DNA from 4 places in the Clostridium acetobutylicum ATCC 824 genome. Region 2 is predicted to be linked to each of the others. Evidence: riboswitches for the same ligand, from Rfam matches in the RefSeq annotation. Region 2 holds a riboswitch; each other region holds the start of a gene.

Region 1 (3,992 bases), 680 kb from region 2:
CTTAAAATCTTTACAAAGCACATGAAAAAATCACCTGTAGGCTTTTATTATGAAAGCTTCACGGTGATTTTATTTTTTCTTTAGAATGGAAAAATCAATAAAAATTCTTCCATTCTTGATTCGATCATAAATTGAATATCATTTTTTCAATAAATAATTATAAATTAACTTACCCATGAGAATATTTTCTACTCAAGTGCTATTTTGAAATTCTCAATTAAATCTTCTATGTCCTCAAGTCCAACAGATACTCTTATTAGATTGTCACCTATTCCAAGTTTAATCCTTTCATTATGAGGGATTTCTGCATGGGACATTTTAGCTGGATATGAGACTATAGTTTCTACTCCCCCAAGACTTACGCCAACGGCAGCACATTTCACTTTTTTCATAAAGCTTTTTGCTTTTTCAGTGCTGCATGCTTCAAAGGACAATACAGCTCCTGCTCCTGAGGCTTGGGAAAGGTGTATTTCTCTGCCTTCATGGCTAGGCATTCCTGGATAGTGTACTCTATCAACAAATTTGTTAAGTAGAAGCCATTTTGCAAGCTCTGTGGCATTATTTTGTTGATAATTTAGCCTTACCTTAAGGGTTTTCATTCCTCTCAATAATAACCATGAATCTTGTGGACTAAGCACTGCTCCAAAGGCATTTTGAACAAAGTAAATCTTATCCGCTAGCTCTTTATTTTTCGCAACAACAAGGCCTGCAACAATGTCACTGTGTCCATTTAAAAATTTTGTAGCACTATGAACTACTATATCCGCTCCAAGCTCTAGTGGTCTTTGAAGATATGGTGACATAAATGTATTGTCTGCAATAACCAATAACTTGTATTCTCTTGCAAGTTCAACTATTGCCCTTATATCTGTTATTTTCATAAGTGGGTTTGATGGTGTTTCTATATAAATTGCTTTTGTGTTCTTTTTTATTGCTCTCTGAACTTCATTTATATCTGTTGTATCTACAAATTCACACTCAACTTCAAACCTTGAAAAAAATTGTGTTGTTATTCTGTAGGTTCCTCCATAAACGTCTTTTGGTACGATTATGTGATCATGGGCTGAAAAAATGCTCAAAACCGAGGAAATTGCCGCCATGCCTGATGAAAAAGCAAAGCCTTTGTAACCTCCTTCTAAAAGAGCTATTGTATTTTCTAATGCTTCACGTGTAGGATTTCCTGATCTTGCGTAATCATAAGTTACATGTCCATCTATGTTTTCTTGATGAAAGGTTGAAGTTTGATATATGGGAGTACTTATAGCTCCTGTTGCCTTATCTCCTTCAAATCCGCTGTGTATAAGCTTGGTTCCAAATTTCATTTTAAAATCCCCCTTAATATTTATGCTTGCAATGCTTTATCTAAGTCTTTTATTAAATCATCTACATTTTCGATTCCCACAGAAAATCTAAGAAGCTTATCTGTAACGCCTAGCCTTTTCCTTATATCATCTGGAATATCTGCATGAGTTTGAGTATAAGGATAGGTTATTAAACTTTCCACTCCACCAAGGCTTTCAGCAAAAATTATTACTTTTACGCTTTCAAGTACTTTTTCTACGGTTTCTTTACTATCTACGTAAAAGGAAATCATTGCTCCAAAACCTGATGCTTCACTTTTTAAAATATCATGACCAACGTGCTCCTCTAATCCTGGATAAAGAACCTTTGTAATTTTCTTATGTTTTTTTAAGAAGTTTGCTATTTTAATTGCGTTTTCCTGCTGTCTATCAAGTCTTATGTGAAGGGTTTTTATTCCTCTTAAAATTAGCCAACTATCAAAAGGTGCAAGCACAGCTCCAACAGAGTTTTGTATAAATCTAAGCTTTTCAATTAACCTTTCATCATTTAAAATGACAAAACCTGCTAAGGCATCATTATGTCCACAAAGATACTTAGTTCCGCTGTGAAGAACTATGTCTGCTCCAAGCTCTAGTGGTTTTTGATAGTAAGGCGTCATAAAAGTATTGTCCACTATAAGTAAAGTATTATGTTCTTTTGCTAATTTACTAACCTCTCTTATATCAGTAATTTTCATAAGAGGGTTTGTTGGAGTTTCTAGGTATATGGCTTTTGTATTTTCCCTCAATTCCTTTTCTATATTTTCAGTGCTTGTTGTATCTGTATATGTGACTTCAATTCCATAATGTTCATATATCTCCTCAAATATTCTATAGGTTCCTCCATACAAGTCATCTGAAACGATTATATGATCTCCACCTTTAAATATGGTAAGAACACTTGATATTGCAGCCATACCAGAGGAGTATGCGAGACACGCTCTACCATTTTCAAGTGCTGCAACTGTCTTTTCAACTTCATCTCTAGTGGGATTTCCTGTTCTTGAATAATCATATCCAGTTCCTTTATTTAAGCCTTCATGTCTAAAGGTAGAACTTTGGTATATTGGGTAGCTTATTGCCCCAGTTCTGCTCTCAAAACCACTCTCCCCATGAACTGCTTTTGTCTCAAAATTTCTACAATCTATTTCTCCCATAATCTTCTCCTCCTAATAATAAAAAAATAAAACTGCTTCTTATCCATTAAAAAATAAGAAGCAGTTTTAAAAACATTCTCATCTCTCAGGATAAACCTGTAGGAATTAGCACATCTCCAAAATAATTGGATGTTGCCGGACTTCATAGGGCCTATCCCTCCGTCACTCTTGATAAGAAACAATTATTTAGTTTTCGAACTTGTTTAATATGATTATTATATGTTCTATTATTTTAATTGTCAAGAATATTTTTCTATGCTAGCTTATTAGCCACTCTAAATATTCCTTTAATGCAATGTTTTATGTTTTTAATTTATTTCGCTGATAATTTTAGTCGGTATATTTTTATTTGATAAAAGACGGATTGATTGGGGTTTATGATTCTAATGGGCTCTGCCAAAACCTCTGGCCTAATTTATATGTTGTATTAGAGTTTATTAGCTTTGATAAAAGATGAGTTAATTTGAGTTCATAATCCTAATGTACTTTGTCACCCTCCCTATACTAACTTACATATCTTATTAATTTTATTTTCTTTGAACTATTTGAATTGATATTTTGAAGTTTTAATACCTATTATTAGCCTTAGCACAAAACATTTTTCTTTATAAATACCTATATGTAGTGCTTGACTCCTAAATTTTCTACCTTTATAATATGTTTTAAATGTAAACTTTAATATTAGTTATAATAATTTTAAATAATTATATTATAATATAAACAAGTTTTTACAATTAACAAAGGATGTGTAATTTAGTGAAAGAAAAAAAGATAAAAATTCTTTGCAGTATTGCTATAATGTTTATGATACTATTATCAGTAGGTTGCTCAAAAACAGGTCAATCCGACGATAATTCATCAAAGTCTAAAGCTTCCGTTAAATCAAAGTGGATACCTAGTAACACTAGTACTAATTTAAAATCAAAATATAGCGTAACTCGAAGTAAATTTGTATCTCAAGGACAAAATATAATAGATAAATTGAAATTAATATGTGATAAATATGGAATTAAATATACTTTGAATGATAAATATTCTAAAGGTAATTGGTTAGCTTTTAATGCTAAAGATATAAAAGAAAATGGCAATAATGGAAATGTGTATGATATTTCATATACTGGTGATATTATAACTGATGGAAAGGGAAATACAACAGCTTATAACAATGTTGAGTTGGATGTAAGACAAAAAAACAATAAACATTTTGATACTAGATATTGTAAGTTTCTAAGGGAATTTATAACCAGCTTAACTGGAAATAGCAATTATGATTTTAAAGACTTTAATTCTTCGGTAAAGCAGGTAGATAAAGATTATACTAAAAAAGTTTTAGCAAATAGAGTAAAAAATAATGCTAAATCCTTTGAGACTATAAGAGTTGTTCAATATAATGATAATGAAAATACTTTAGAATATAGATTTGTTACGGGCTCAATGCCTTTAAAATAATTAAAAAACACGCCCTAGCTTTCATATGAAATTTATTTTTCATTAG
Region 2 (3,992 bases):
TGCTGTGTATCTGCAATGAAGATAGGAAAGCAAATGCAATTCTTTGGAGCTAGATGTAACCTTGCAAAATCATTATTGTATGCTATAAATGGTGGAGTAGATGAAAAGAAATTTGATTTAGTAGTTCCTCACATTAAAAGAATAGATGATGAAGTGCTAGACTATGATAAGGTTAAGGAAAACTACTTTAAGGTTATGAAATATGTAGCTAAACTATATGTAAATACTCTTAATTTAATACACTATATGCATGATAAATATGCTTATGAGAAAGGACTTATGGCGCTTCATGATACAGATGTTCATAGATTTTTGGCTTGTGGAGCAGCAGGACTTTCTGTAGCAGTTGATTCTTTAAGTGCAATAAAATATGCAAAAGTAAAGCCTATTAGAAATGAAGATGGAATAGCTGTAGATTTTGAAGTAGAAGGAGATTTCCCTAAGTATGGAAATGACGATGACAGAGTTGATGATATTGCAGTTGAGATAGTCAATAAATTTATGTCAGAGTTAAGAAAGACCGCTGCTTATAGAAATGCAGAACATACATTATCAATGTTAACTATAACTTCAAATGTAATGTATGGTAAGAAAACAGGAGCAACACCTGATGGAAGAAAGTCTGGAGAGGCATTTGCACCAGGAGCAAATCCTATGCATGGAAGAGATAAAAATGGAGCATTGGCATCTTTAAATAGTGTTGCTAAGATTCCATATAGAAGTGTATGTCAAGATGGAGTTTCAAATACATTTTCAATTATTCCAGATGCACTTGGAAAGAATGAAGAAACAAGAGCAAATAATTTATCAGCTATTTTAGATGGATATTTTGAAAAGGGAGCTCATCACTTAAATGTAAATGTGCTTAATCGTGAAACTCTTCTAGATGCAATGGAAAATCCAGAGAAATATCCTACACTTACAATAAGAGTATCAGGATATGCAGTTAACTTTGTAAAACTTACAAAAGAACAGCAAATGGAAGTTGTTAAGAGAACATTCCACGGAAGAATGTAGAGGTGTTAATTTGGGAAAAATTCATTCTATAGAAACCATGGGTTTAGTTGATGGACCGGGAATAAGAGTTGTTGTGTTTTTTCAAGGATGCAGGCTTAGGTGTGCATTCTGCCATAACCCAGATACTTGGAATGTTAATTCTGGTGAGGAAATTTCAGCTGAAGAGTTAATGTTAAAGGTTAAAAGGTATAAAAACTATTTCGATAAATCTGGGGGTGGAGTTACATGTTCTGGAGGAGAACCATTAATGCAGCCAGAATTTTTATTAGAGTTTTTAAAGTTATGCAAGGAAAATGGAATAAATACAGTAGTTGATACAGCAGGTTTTGGATGTGGTAGTTATGAAGAAATTTTAAAATATACAGATCTTGTATTACTTGATATAAAGCATATAAATGATACGGGATATAAAGATTTAGTTCTTGGAAATATTAAAGAATTTTATAGGTTTGTCGATAAGGTTAATGATTTAAAAGTAACTACATGGGTAAGACATGTTATGGTTCCAGGTATAACAGATAATTATGATAGCATGGATAAATTAGTTGATATAATAAAGAAGATAGATAAAGTAGAAAAGTTTGAAATTCTTCCTTATCATACGCTAGGAGTAAAAAAGTATGATAAGCTTGGAATTGAATATAAACTTAAGGGAATAAAAGATATGGATAAAAAAATAGCTGCTGAATTTGAGCAGTATGTTTGTGAAAAATTGAAAGTTTAAACTTATATAGGGTTTCTATATAAAAATGTATAGAAACCCTATAATAAAATACTATTTAATTTCTTTATGTGGCAAGCAGTTGCTGCAGGATTTTGAGCCTGAGCAGCAATTACATTCACCTTTTGCTCCTTTTTTAAAGTTTTTATAAAAAACATATAAGGCTGCACTTATTATAAGAAGTGTTATTATTATTTCAATAATCATAGAACTCAACTCCCTTTTAATATGTATAGATAATAGCAATGAATATCATTTTCAATTAAATAGTATCATTTAATCAGATTGATGTCAACTGGCGGCTACTCAACAAAAACAAGAGTTTTTATAATTGATGTTAATATTTATGTTGAATTATGATATAATACATATGAGATAGGTAACTATACATAAATTCGAAGGGGGAATTTATATGGTATTGGCCTCTAAGTCTGATATCAGTGATAGGCATAAGGTTTATAAATATAAAACAGAAAAAAGAGGTAAAAATAGAAAGAGAATAGACTTAGAAATCTCATATCCTAGAATAAATGATGAGAGCGTATATGAAAAATATAAGGATAGGGAGCCAATATTAAAGTCAGTTAACATATCAGAATCTGGAATATGCTTTAAAAGCAGAATGCTATTAAGGTCAGGAGATTTTGTGAGTTTTCTTCTTAATATTGAGAGAAAACCATCATTTTGGTGTCTTTCGGTGGTTAGATGGACAGGCTGTAATGATAATTCTTATGTAATCGGTTGTGAATTTGTTTCACTAACCTTGCAGCAAATAAAGACGATACGTAATTTTGTCGATGAGGATTAGAGATTAGAATTTGATTATTTAGTGTTAGCCTTAAGTAGGTGATATAATTTCCTTTTAAGGCATTATTTTTGAATTAAATCATATTATTTAAATTGGAAATATATGAATTGCGTATAAAAAAGACTAAATTCATATTGACATTTAAATATATACTAACTATAATATTAAATAAAGAAATTAATAAATTAGTGCACTTATCAAGAGAGGTGGAGGGACCGGCCCTGTGAAGCCCAGCAACCTGTATATGTTAATTATACAAGGTGCTAATTCCTGCAGCGCTAGCTGAGAGATGAGAATATAAATCGAGCTTTTAGAGCCAGAGTTTATTCTCTGGCTCTTATTATTTTTTAATCTAATGGGAAAAGGTGAATGACATGATAGAAATAAAAAATGTTTCTAAATATTTTTCAGGAAATAAGGTTCTTAAAGATGTTGATCTGAAGATTAAAGGCGGAGAAATATTTGGAATTGTTGGTCATAGTGGAGCTGGAAAGTCAACATTACTTAGATGTATTAATGGGCTTGAAACTTATGATGAAGGAAATGTAATAGTTTTTGGAAAAGACTTGAAGCAAATTAATGGAAAAAATCTCCGAGAATTTAGGAAAGAAGTTGGAATGATATTTCAAAACTTCAATTTGCTTAATAGAAAAGATGTATATCATAATATATCTTTGCCGCTTGAAGTTTGGGGAGTACCTAAAAATGAAATAGCTTCAAGAGTTAAAGAGCTTTTGGAACTTGTTGATTTAACTGACAAGATACACAGTAAGCCTTCAAACTTAAGTGGAGGTCAAAAACAGAGAGTAGCTATTGCAAGAGCGTTAGCATTAAACCCTAAGATATTACTGTGTGATGAAGCTACATCTGCATTAGATCCTAATACTACAAAATCAATACTAAATTTGTTAAGAACAATCAATTCTAAACTTGGTATAACAATAGTTATTGTTACACATCAAATGGAAGTTGTTAAAGGTATATGTGAAAGAGTCGCACTAATTGATGCTGGGGTTATAAAAGAAACTGGAGACGTAGAGAACTTATTTTTAAATCCAAGCAGTGAGATGAAGAAACTTATAGGACAAAGTGACGATGATGTACTTCCTAAGGAGGGGATAAACATAAGAGTTATATTCCCTAAGAATAGCAGTGAAGGTGCACTTATAACATCAATGGCAAGAGAACTCAATGTGGATTTTTCAATTGTATGGGGTAAACTTGAAAGATTTAGAGATGATGTTTTGGGAAGTTTAGTTATAAACATTTCAGAAGAAAACAAAGAAGTTATATGTAATTATTTGGTTTCACATAATGCAATTTGGGAGGTGGCATAATGAGTACAACAGATATATTAAAACAGATTTTGTTACCTTCACTTTGGGAAACAATTTATATGGTTTTTGTATCTACCTTATTTGCTATAATAATTGGATTTATACCAGC
Region 3 (3,992 bases), 460 kb from region 2:
ATCTTGTGGATATTCCATTCATTCCTTCTGTTATTCCCGCCTCTTCTCTAAGCTCGCTTATATCAACTTTTTTAGTTGTTCCATTCTCTACAATATCTTCACCATTATATATTTTAAGTTTTGTTATGAGGTCAACCTTTGAAGACGGTTTAAGTCTTGAAAGTACTGCGAACATAGCTGCAACACTTAATGTGTGCGGTGCTATATGAGCTGTAAAATTACTCTTTTTAAGTATCTTCTCATATATTTTTTTCTCTTCATTTAGTTCTAAACAATATGGCACCTCTATTTTTACTATTCTATCTAGAATTGCTTCATTAGTATGATCAGACTTAAACTTATTCCATTCTGCTTCATTGGAATGGGCTATTATAAGTCCATCAAAATATATCATTGCTCCTTTACCAGGAGATGGTATTGATTTCTCTTGTGTCGCTGTAATTATAGTATGAAGATATTCTACATCATTTTTAAATACCTCTATAAATTCTACAAGTCCTCTGTTACCAACATTAAAAGCTCCATTTAAGGAAAAAATCCTTGGATCATCCTCAGGATATAGATCCATTTTTGAAATATCTATGCTTCCTGTTAAAATTGATGTATCCTGATTATTTGGATCAACAGGTGGTACTACACCAATTCCTTTTCTAGATCTTATGGAAAATCCACTAGTAATTACAGGGAACTTTTCATATTCTCCATTATATTCATGCATAAGTCTATATCTGCAAACAGGGCATAGATCCCCTTCTATCTCCACTCCAAGAAGCTGCTCAAATTCCCCTCTTAAATGCTTTGGAATAAGATGAAGTGGCTCTTCTCTCATGGGGCAGCCTTTTAAAGAATATACCGGTTTTGCCTCCTCAAGAGCTCTTTTAATAGATTCAACTAAAGATGATTTTCCTGCTCCAACAGGACCTACAAGGTACAATACCTGCCTTGCTTCTTCACCTTTCATAGAAGCCGAATTAAAATAATTCATGAGCTTCATAATAACCTTATCTATACCAAAGAAATCATTTTTAAAGAAGTTATATCTCTTTATTGATTCATTTCCATAAATTTTTCTTATTCTATGATTTTCCTCGGGCTTTAAAACCTCAGAGCCTTTGCTCTTTATAATATCGTATATTCTTTTGTGGGCCAGCTTAACTATATCAGGGTTTTTCTTAACCATATCAAGATATTCTATAAATGTACCTTCAAACTTTGTTTTTCTTGAGCTAATTCTATCATTTTCTATGATTTCCTTAAAATCCATGAATGCACCTCCAATCATTTTATAACATCCAATTTATAAAGTAATTTTCCTAAAGTCTTAACTGGATAAATGAAATATCTATAATAAATATATGTATTTATTATTGTAAAATTACTGTATTGACATTTTTTAATTTAACTAATATAATAAAAACAAATTTAATGTAAAAATCTTATCAAGAGTGGTGGAGGGACTGGCCCTTTGAAACCCGGCAACCAGTATATTTTTTAATATATGTGGTGCTAAATCCTGCAGCAAACGCTGATAGATGAGAATAATCGCGAATGTAAAGCCCGAGGTTATTTCCAAGGGCTTTTTATTTTATCCTATTTTTTAAGGGGGCTAACTTATGAATTCTTCACTAAAGAATTTGTTAAATAACAAAATTTTAGTTTTAGATGGTGCTATGGGAACATGTATTCAATCCTTTAATCTAGATGAAGGCGACTTTAAAGGTTCCTTATCTTGTACATGTCATTCCAATCAAAAAGGAAACAATGATGTTTTAAATTTAACCAAGCCAGAAATAATAAAAGAAATCCACAAGAGATACCTTGAAGCTGGCGCAGATATAATAGAAACAAACACTTTTAACGCTACTGAAATATCACAAAAAGATTATAATATGCAAGATAAAATATATGATATTAATTTTAAGGGGGCAAAACTCGCAAAGGAAGCTTGTACTTACTACACAAAACTAAATCCTAATAAGCCTAGATTTGCTGCTGGTTCTATTGGGCCTACAAATAGAACTGCTTCTCTATCTCCAGATGTTGAAAATCCTGGTTTTAGAAATGTAACCTTTGATGAGCTATGTAATGCCTATAAACATCAAATAGAGGCTCTAATAGATGGAGGTGTAGACCTTCTTTTAATTGAAACTATATTTGATACTTTAAACGCTAGAGCAGCAATCTTTGCAGCAGAAACAGTATTTGAAAATAAAAAAATAAAACTTCCTATTATAATTTCAGGGACAATAGCTGATAAAAGTGGAAGAATATTATCCGGTCAAACTCTTGACGCTTTTGCAGAAAGTTTAAAAAACGAAAATATAATTGCTATAGGGCTTAATTGTTCCTTTGGTGCTGAAGAACTTATACCTTTTATAAAAAGACTCTCTGAAACACAAAATAGATATATATCCTTTCATCCAAACGCAGGACTTCCAAACTCCCTTGGTGAATATGAAGAACTGCCAGAGGAAACTGCTAGCATTGTAAAAAAATTAGCACTTGAAGGACATTTAAATATAGTTGGAGGCTGCTGTGGCACTACACCAGAACATATAAGAGCAATAAGCAGCGTAGTTAAAGGCATTTCTCCAAGAAAAGTTCCAAACTTGGAACCCAAAACAATTTACAGCGGACTAGAAAACATAAAAATTGATAAGAACAGTAACTTCATAAATATAGGCGAAAGAACAAATGTAGCGGGCTCAAGAAAATTCGCAAGGCTTATACGTGAAAAAAATTATGAGGAGGCTCTAACCATTGCAAGACATCAGGTTGAAAATGGTGCCCAAATTATAGATATAAATTTTGATGATGCACTTTTAGATGCTCGCTCTGAAATGGAAACATTTTTAAGACTTATTGCAAGTGAACCTGAAATATCAAAAGTTCCAGTTATGATAGACTCCTCTAATTTTGAAGTTTTAAAAGTTGGATTAAAGTCTATTCAAGGTAAAGCCATAGTAAATTCCATAAGTCTTAAGGTTGGAGAAGAAAAGTTCATTGAAGAGGCAAAATTTATAAAGAACTTTGGCGCTGGCGTAGTTGTAATGGCCTTTGACGAAGAAGGTCAAGCAGCTACTTATGAAAGAAAAATTGAAATCTGCAAGAGAGCTTATACTATTCTCACAGAAAAAGTTGAGTTTCCACCTGAAAATATAATATTTGATCCAAATATACTATCTATAGCGACAGGAATTGAAGAACATGACAACTATGCAGTTAATTACATAAAAGCTGTTAAATGGATAAAAGAGAATCTACCATACGCTAAAGTCAGCGGTGGAGTTAGCAACCTCTCCTTTTCTTTTAGGGGTAATGACGCAATAAGAAGAGCTATGCATTCTGTTTTCCTTTACCATGCAATAAACGCTGGAATGGATATGGGTATTGTTAATCCAGCAATGATTGATTTATATGACGATATAGATAAGGATCTTCTCGAAAAGGTTGAGAATGTTGTACTAAATAAATCATCTAACGCTTCTGAATCATTACTAGAATTTGCTCAAACGTATAAAAAGACGACTGAAACCTTAGAAAAGCACGAGGATGAATGGCGACAAAAAAGCCCAAGTGAAAGGTTGAGTTATGCTTTAGTTAAAGGAAATGTTGAATTTATTGAAGAAGATATAGAAGAAGCAAGAAAAGAGTATACAAATGCACTTGAAATTATAGAGGTTCCTTTAATGAATGGAATGAAAAAAGTGGGTAAACTTTTTGGAGAGGGAAAAATGTTTCTTCCTCAAGTAGTAAAAAGTGCTAGAGTTATGAAAAAGGCTGTTGAATGTCTTCTTCCCTATATAAACGAAGAAAAGTCTAAAAATCACAATAAAAGTGCTGGTAAGGTTGTATTTGCAACTGTTAAAGGCGATGTTCATGACATAGGCAAAAATATCGTATCTGTAGTTCTTTCCTGCAACAATTTTGAAGTTATAGATTTAGGAGTAATGGTTCCCCCTGAAACCATACTTGAAACGGCAAAACGTGAA
Region 4 (3,992 bases), 850 kb from region 2:
AGGAGTTTATCCATATGATATTGCGGCAACAAAAATAAATGAGGTTAAGAAATTAGCTTACAAGAATGGATATCCATTGAAATTGACTATGGGGGAGGTATAGAACTTGAAATTAGATGAGATTGTAAATGAAATTATTACAGCAGCATATAGTGAAGCAAAATTTGATATGCATAAATATTTTACACCTGAACATATTTTATATGCTTCGCTATTTTATAATGATGGAATAAATATAATAAAAAACACAGGCGGTTCTGTTGAGGGTTTAAAGAAGCAGCTAGAAAAATATTTTATGAAAAATGTTGAGAAACTAGAATCAGGAGATCCAACTCAAACTGTTGGTGTTGAAAATATAATAAATCAAGCAGCTAATCATGTTTTAACTAGCGGAAAGGACTACGTAACTATAGGTGATATATATGTAGCCATTTATGACGATAATGCATCCTTTGGAAGCTATTATTTAAAGCAACAGGGTATTACTAGGCTTAAGCTTTTGAATTATATTACACATGGAATATCAGCTGTAAACGATAGTGATGAGGATGATATAGAGCCTTTGCCAGAAAATGAATACTTATTTGATGATTATCACGAAGATGAAGTTTGTGCTATTGATAAATATACAGAGGATATTACTGAAAAGGCAAAAAATGGCCTTATAGATCCACTAATAGGAAGAGAAGATATACTAAAAAAGACACTTCAAGTTCTGTGTAGAAGGAGAAAAAATAATCCTATTCATGTAGGAGAACCTGGAGTTGGAAAAACAGCTATAACTGAAGGACTTGCAACTTTAATAGCTGAAGATAAGGTACCGACTGTTTTAAAGGGAAGTAAGATTTATACATTAAACATGGGAACAATGGTTGCTGGAACAAAATATAGGGGCGACTTTGAAGAAAGAATAAAAAATGTATTAAATGAAATTTCAAAATGTGAAAAACCAATAGTATATATTGATGAAATTCACACCATCATAGGTGCTGGTGCTGTATCTGGCGGAACAGTTGATGCAGCTAATATATTAAAGCCATACTTTACAGATGGAAAAATAAAATTTATAGGATCAACTACCTATGATGAATATAAGAAAATATTTGATAAAGATAGAGCATTGTCTAGAAGATTTCAAAAAATAGATGTAGGGGAACCAACAATTAATGAAACCTATGACATACTTATGGGGATAAAAACCAGATATGAACAGTTTCATAATGTACACTACACCAATGCTTCACTTAAAGCTGCAGCCGCTCTTTCAGCAAAATGCATAAATGATAGATTTTTACCCGACAAGGCAATAGATGTAATTGATGAGTGTGGTGCATTTGCTGAAATGAATAGGAAAGATACTGAGAAGGTTTATATAAATGTGAAAGATGTAGAAAATGTAATTTCATCTATATCAGGCATACCAGTAAAAGACTTATCCAAAACACAAATAGAAAAGCTTAAAAATCTAAAAAAGAATCTGAAAAGCAAAATATTTGGTCAAGACAAAGCTTTAGAGTCTATAGTCCAATCAATAAAAAGATCAAGTGCTGGTTTTAACGATGAGAATAAGCCAGTAGCAAGTTTTCTTTTTGTAGGTCCTACTGGTGTTGGTAAAACAGAAATATCAAAACAATTAGCAGAAGCTTTGAATATAAAGCTAATAAGATTTGATATGAGTGAATATCAGGAAAAACACACTGTAGCGAGATTAATAGGATCTCCTCCGGGTTATGTAGGATATGAAGAGGGAGGACTTTTAACAGATGCAGTTAGAAAAAACCCATATTGCATACTACTTCTTGATGAAATTGAAAAAGCTCACTCTGATATTTTAAATGTACTTCTTCAAGTTATGGATTATGCTACTCTAACAGATAACAGTGGAAAGAAAGCTGATTTTAGAAATATTATACTCATAATGACCTCTAATGCAGGAGCTTCAGAGGTAGGTAAAAATAAAGTTGGTTTTGGTAATAGAGTAGTTGGTGAGGATAATATCGATAAAGAGGTTTCTAAAATATTCTCTCCTGAATTTAGAAATAGACTTGATGATATAATAATATTCAATAAAATGGATGAGGATATGGCTATACGTGTTGCTAAAAGATCCCTGGATGAATTCCAGCAGAAGCTAAATAAAAAGCATATAAAAATTAAAGTTACTGATGAATGCTATAAATGGATTGCGTCTAAGGGATTAAACTCAAATTACGGTGCAAGAGAAATCCTAAGAGTGATACAAGAAAAAATTAAACCTTATTTTATAGATGAGGTTCTTTTCGGAAATCTCACTAAAGGAGGAGAAACATTAATAGACGTAAAAGATAATAACATAAAATTTGAAAGTATAGATAAGTAAGCAGATTTTCTAAGCGTTGACAATTAAAAAGAATTGTACTATAGTATAATTACTATTTAGTGATAAAATTTCATATTATTTCTTATCAAGAAGGTGGAGGGACTGGCCCTATGAAGCCTGACAACCGGCAAATGTACGGTGTTAATTCCTGCAAAACTTATTTGTTTTGAAAGATAAGAAAACAGCTTATTAATTAATGAGTATGTTAATAATCCGTTTTTCTTATTGGAAAATGGATTTTTTTTATATATTAAAATTTAAACTAGGACGGTGAAAAAAATGCCTATAAAAATACCTGATAATCTTCCAGCAGCAAAAACTTTAAATGAAGAAAATATATTTTTTATGGATGAGGATAGAGCCTATCATCAAGATATAAGACCTCTTAATATTGTTATAGTTAACCTTATGCCAACAAAGATAGTAACAGAAACTCAAATATTAAGGCTAATTGGAAATTCGCCTCTTCAGGTTAATCCGACCTTTATTCATACACAAACTCATAAATCACAAAATACTTCAAAGGAACATTTAATTAAATTTTACGAAACCTTTGAAGAGATTAAAAACAATAAATTTGATGGCATGATAGTAACAGGAGCTCCAGTGGAGACACTTTCCTTTGAGAATGTTGATTATTGGGAGGAACTATGCAGAATTTTTGATTGGTCAGTTACTAATGTAACCTCAACTATACATATATGTTGGGGGGCACAGGCCGGTTTATACCATCATTATGGGATACCTAAATACGAGCTTCACGAAAAACTATTTGGAGTATTTAAACATAACCTTACTGAAAGAAATATAAAATTGACACGAGGTTTTGACGATGAATTTTATGCTCCGCACTCGAGACATACTTATGTAAAAAGAGAAGATATTAAAAAGAATCCTAGCCTAAAGATTTTAGCTGAATCTGATGAAGCAGGAGCATATATAGTTGCATCAGAAAACGGCAAAAATATCTTTGTTATGGGACATGCAGAATATGATGGTGATACATTAAATCTAGAATATATTAGGGATAAAAATCAAGGTATGAATATAAAAATCCCTAAAAATTACTTTAAAGATAATGATCCAGAGAAGGGACCTATGGTTACTTGGAGAGGTCATGCTAATCTTTTATTCTCTAACTGGCTTAATTATTATGTATATCAGGAGACACCATTTGAACTATAGAATTATGAGAGTAAAGTATTATTAAAACATAGAAAGTGTGTTATTATGAAAATCGGTAGACTACTAGGGATTTTAAATATACTTGCTAATACTGATAGAGCCACAGTACAAGAATTATAAGAAAGATTTGAAGTTTCTAAGTGTACAATTCTTCGAGATCTGGATATGTTGAATGAGTCAGTGATTACAATTATTACATATTCAGGACTTATTCGGCCTCATAAACTTGTTTTTAAGCAGTTATATTATATTTATACGCTTATAAGCAAGAGTTCCGTTTATTTAAAATCAATATAATTGCTACCTATAAAATTATGGATGCAAATTTCAATTGTAAAGCTGTTAAAAAAATAGATTTTAGAAAAGATTTTGCTATTGGTTTGTTTTCATCACAAGATCAAAAATCATCGTTTAAAGTTATAGAACCACTTGAACTAAAAAAATTAAT

What was found. A riboswitch is a leader RNA that binds a small molecule or an ion and turns the genes downstream of it on or off. The one in region 2 is predicted to bind S-adenosylmethionine.
Region 1: it holds a riboswitch for S-adenosylmethionine, as region 2 does, so the genes downstream of both, CA_RS02195 (trans-sulfuration enzyme family protein) here and CA_RS05240 (methionine ABC transporter ATP-binding protein) in region 2, are expected to answer to the same signal.
Region 3: it holds a riboswitch for S-adenosylmethionine, as region 2 does, so the genes downstream of both, metH (methionine synthase) here and CA_RS05240 (methionine ABC transporter ATP-binding protein) in region 2, are expected to answer to the same signal.
Region 4: it holds a riboswitch for S-adenosylmethionine, as region 2 does, so the genes downstream of both, metA (homoserine O-acetyltransferase MetA) here and CA_RS05240 (methionine ABC transporter ATP-binding protein) in region 2, are expected to answer to the same signal.

What each region holds. Positions count from the first base shown of each region.
Region 1 is NC_003030.1:452,246-456,237, reverse strand. Features, by position in the region: gene CA_RS02200 (trans-sulfuration enzyme family protein) at 189-1,322, opposite strand; gene CA_RS02195 (trans-sulfuration enzyme family protein) at 1,343-2,497, opposite strand; SAM riboswitch class I at 2,573-2,675, opposite strand; gene CA_RS02190 (hypothetical protein) at 3,254-3,946, shown strand.
Region 2 is NC_003030.1:1,128,800-1,132,791, forward strand. Features, by position in the region: gene pflB (formate C-acetyltransferase) at 1-1,017, shown strand, start outside; gene pflA (pyruvate formate-lyase-activating protein) at 1,028-1,741, shown strand; gene CA_RS05230 (FeoB-associated Cys-rich membrane protein) at 1,793-1,945, opposite strand; gene CA_RS05235 (PilZ domain-containing protein) at 2,151-2,546, shown strand; SAM riboswitch class I at 2,738-2,842, shown strand; gene CA_RS05240 (methionine ABC transporter ATP-binding protein) at 2,921-3,883, shown strand; gene CA_RS05245 (methionine ABC transporter permease) at 3,883-3,992, shown strand, end outside.
Region 3 is NC_003030.1:668,798-672,789, reverse strand. Features, by position in the region: gene CA_RS03165 (PrkA family serine protein kinase) at 1-1,264, opposite strand, end outside; SAM riboswitch class I at 1,434-1,539, shown strand; gene metH (methionine synthase) at 1,614-3,992, shown strand, end outside.
Region 4 is NC_003030.1:1,973,933-1,977,924, forward strand. Features, by position in the region: gene CA_RS09460 (ATP-dependent Clp protease adaptor ClpS) at 1-103, shown strand, start outside; gene clpA (ATP-dependent Clp protease ATP-binding subunit ClpA) at 107-2,359, shown strand; SAM riboswitch class I at 2,439-2,539, shown strand; gene metA (homoserine O-acetyltransferase MetA) at 2,639-3,544, shown strand.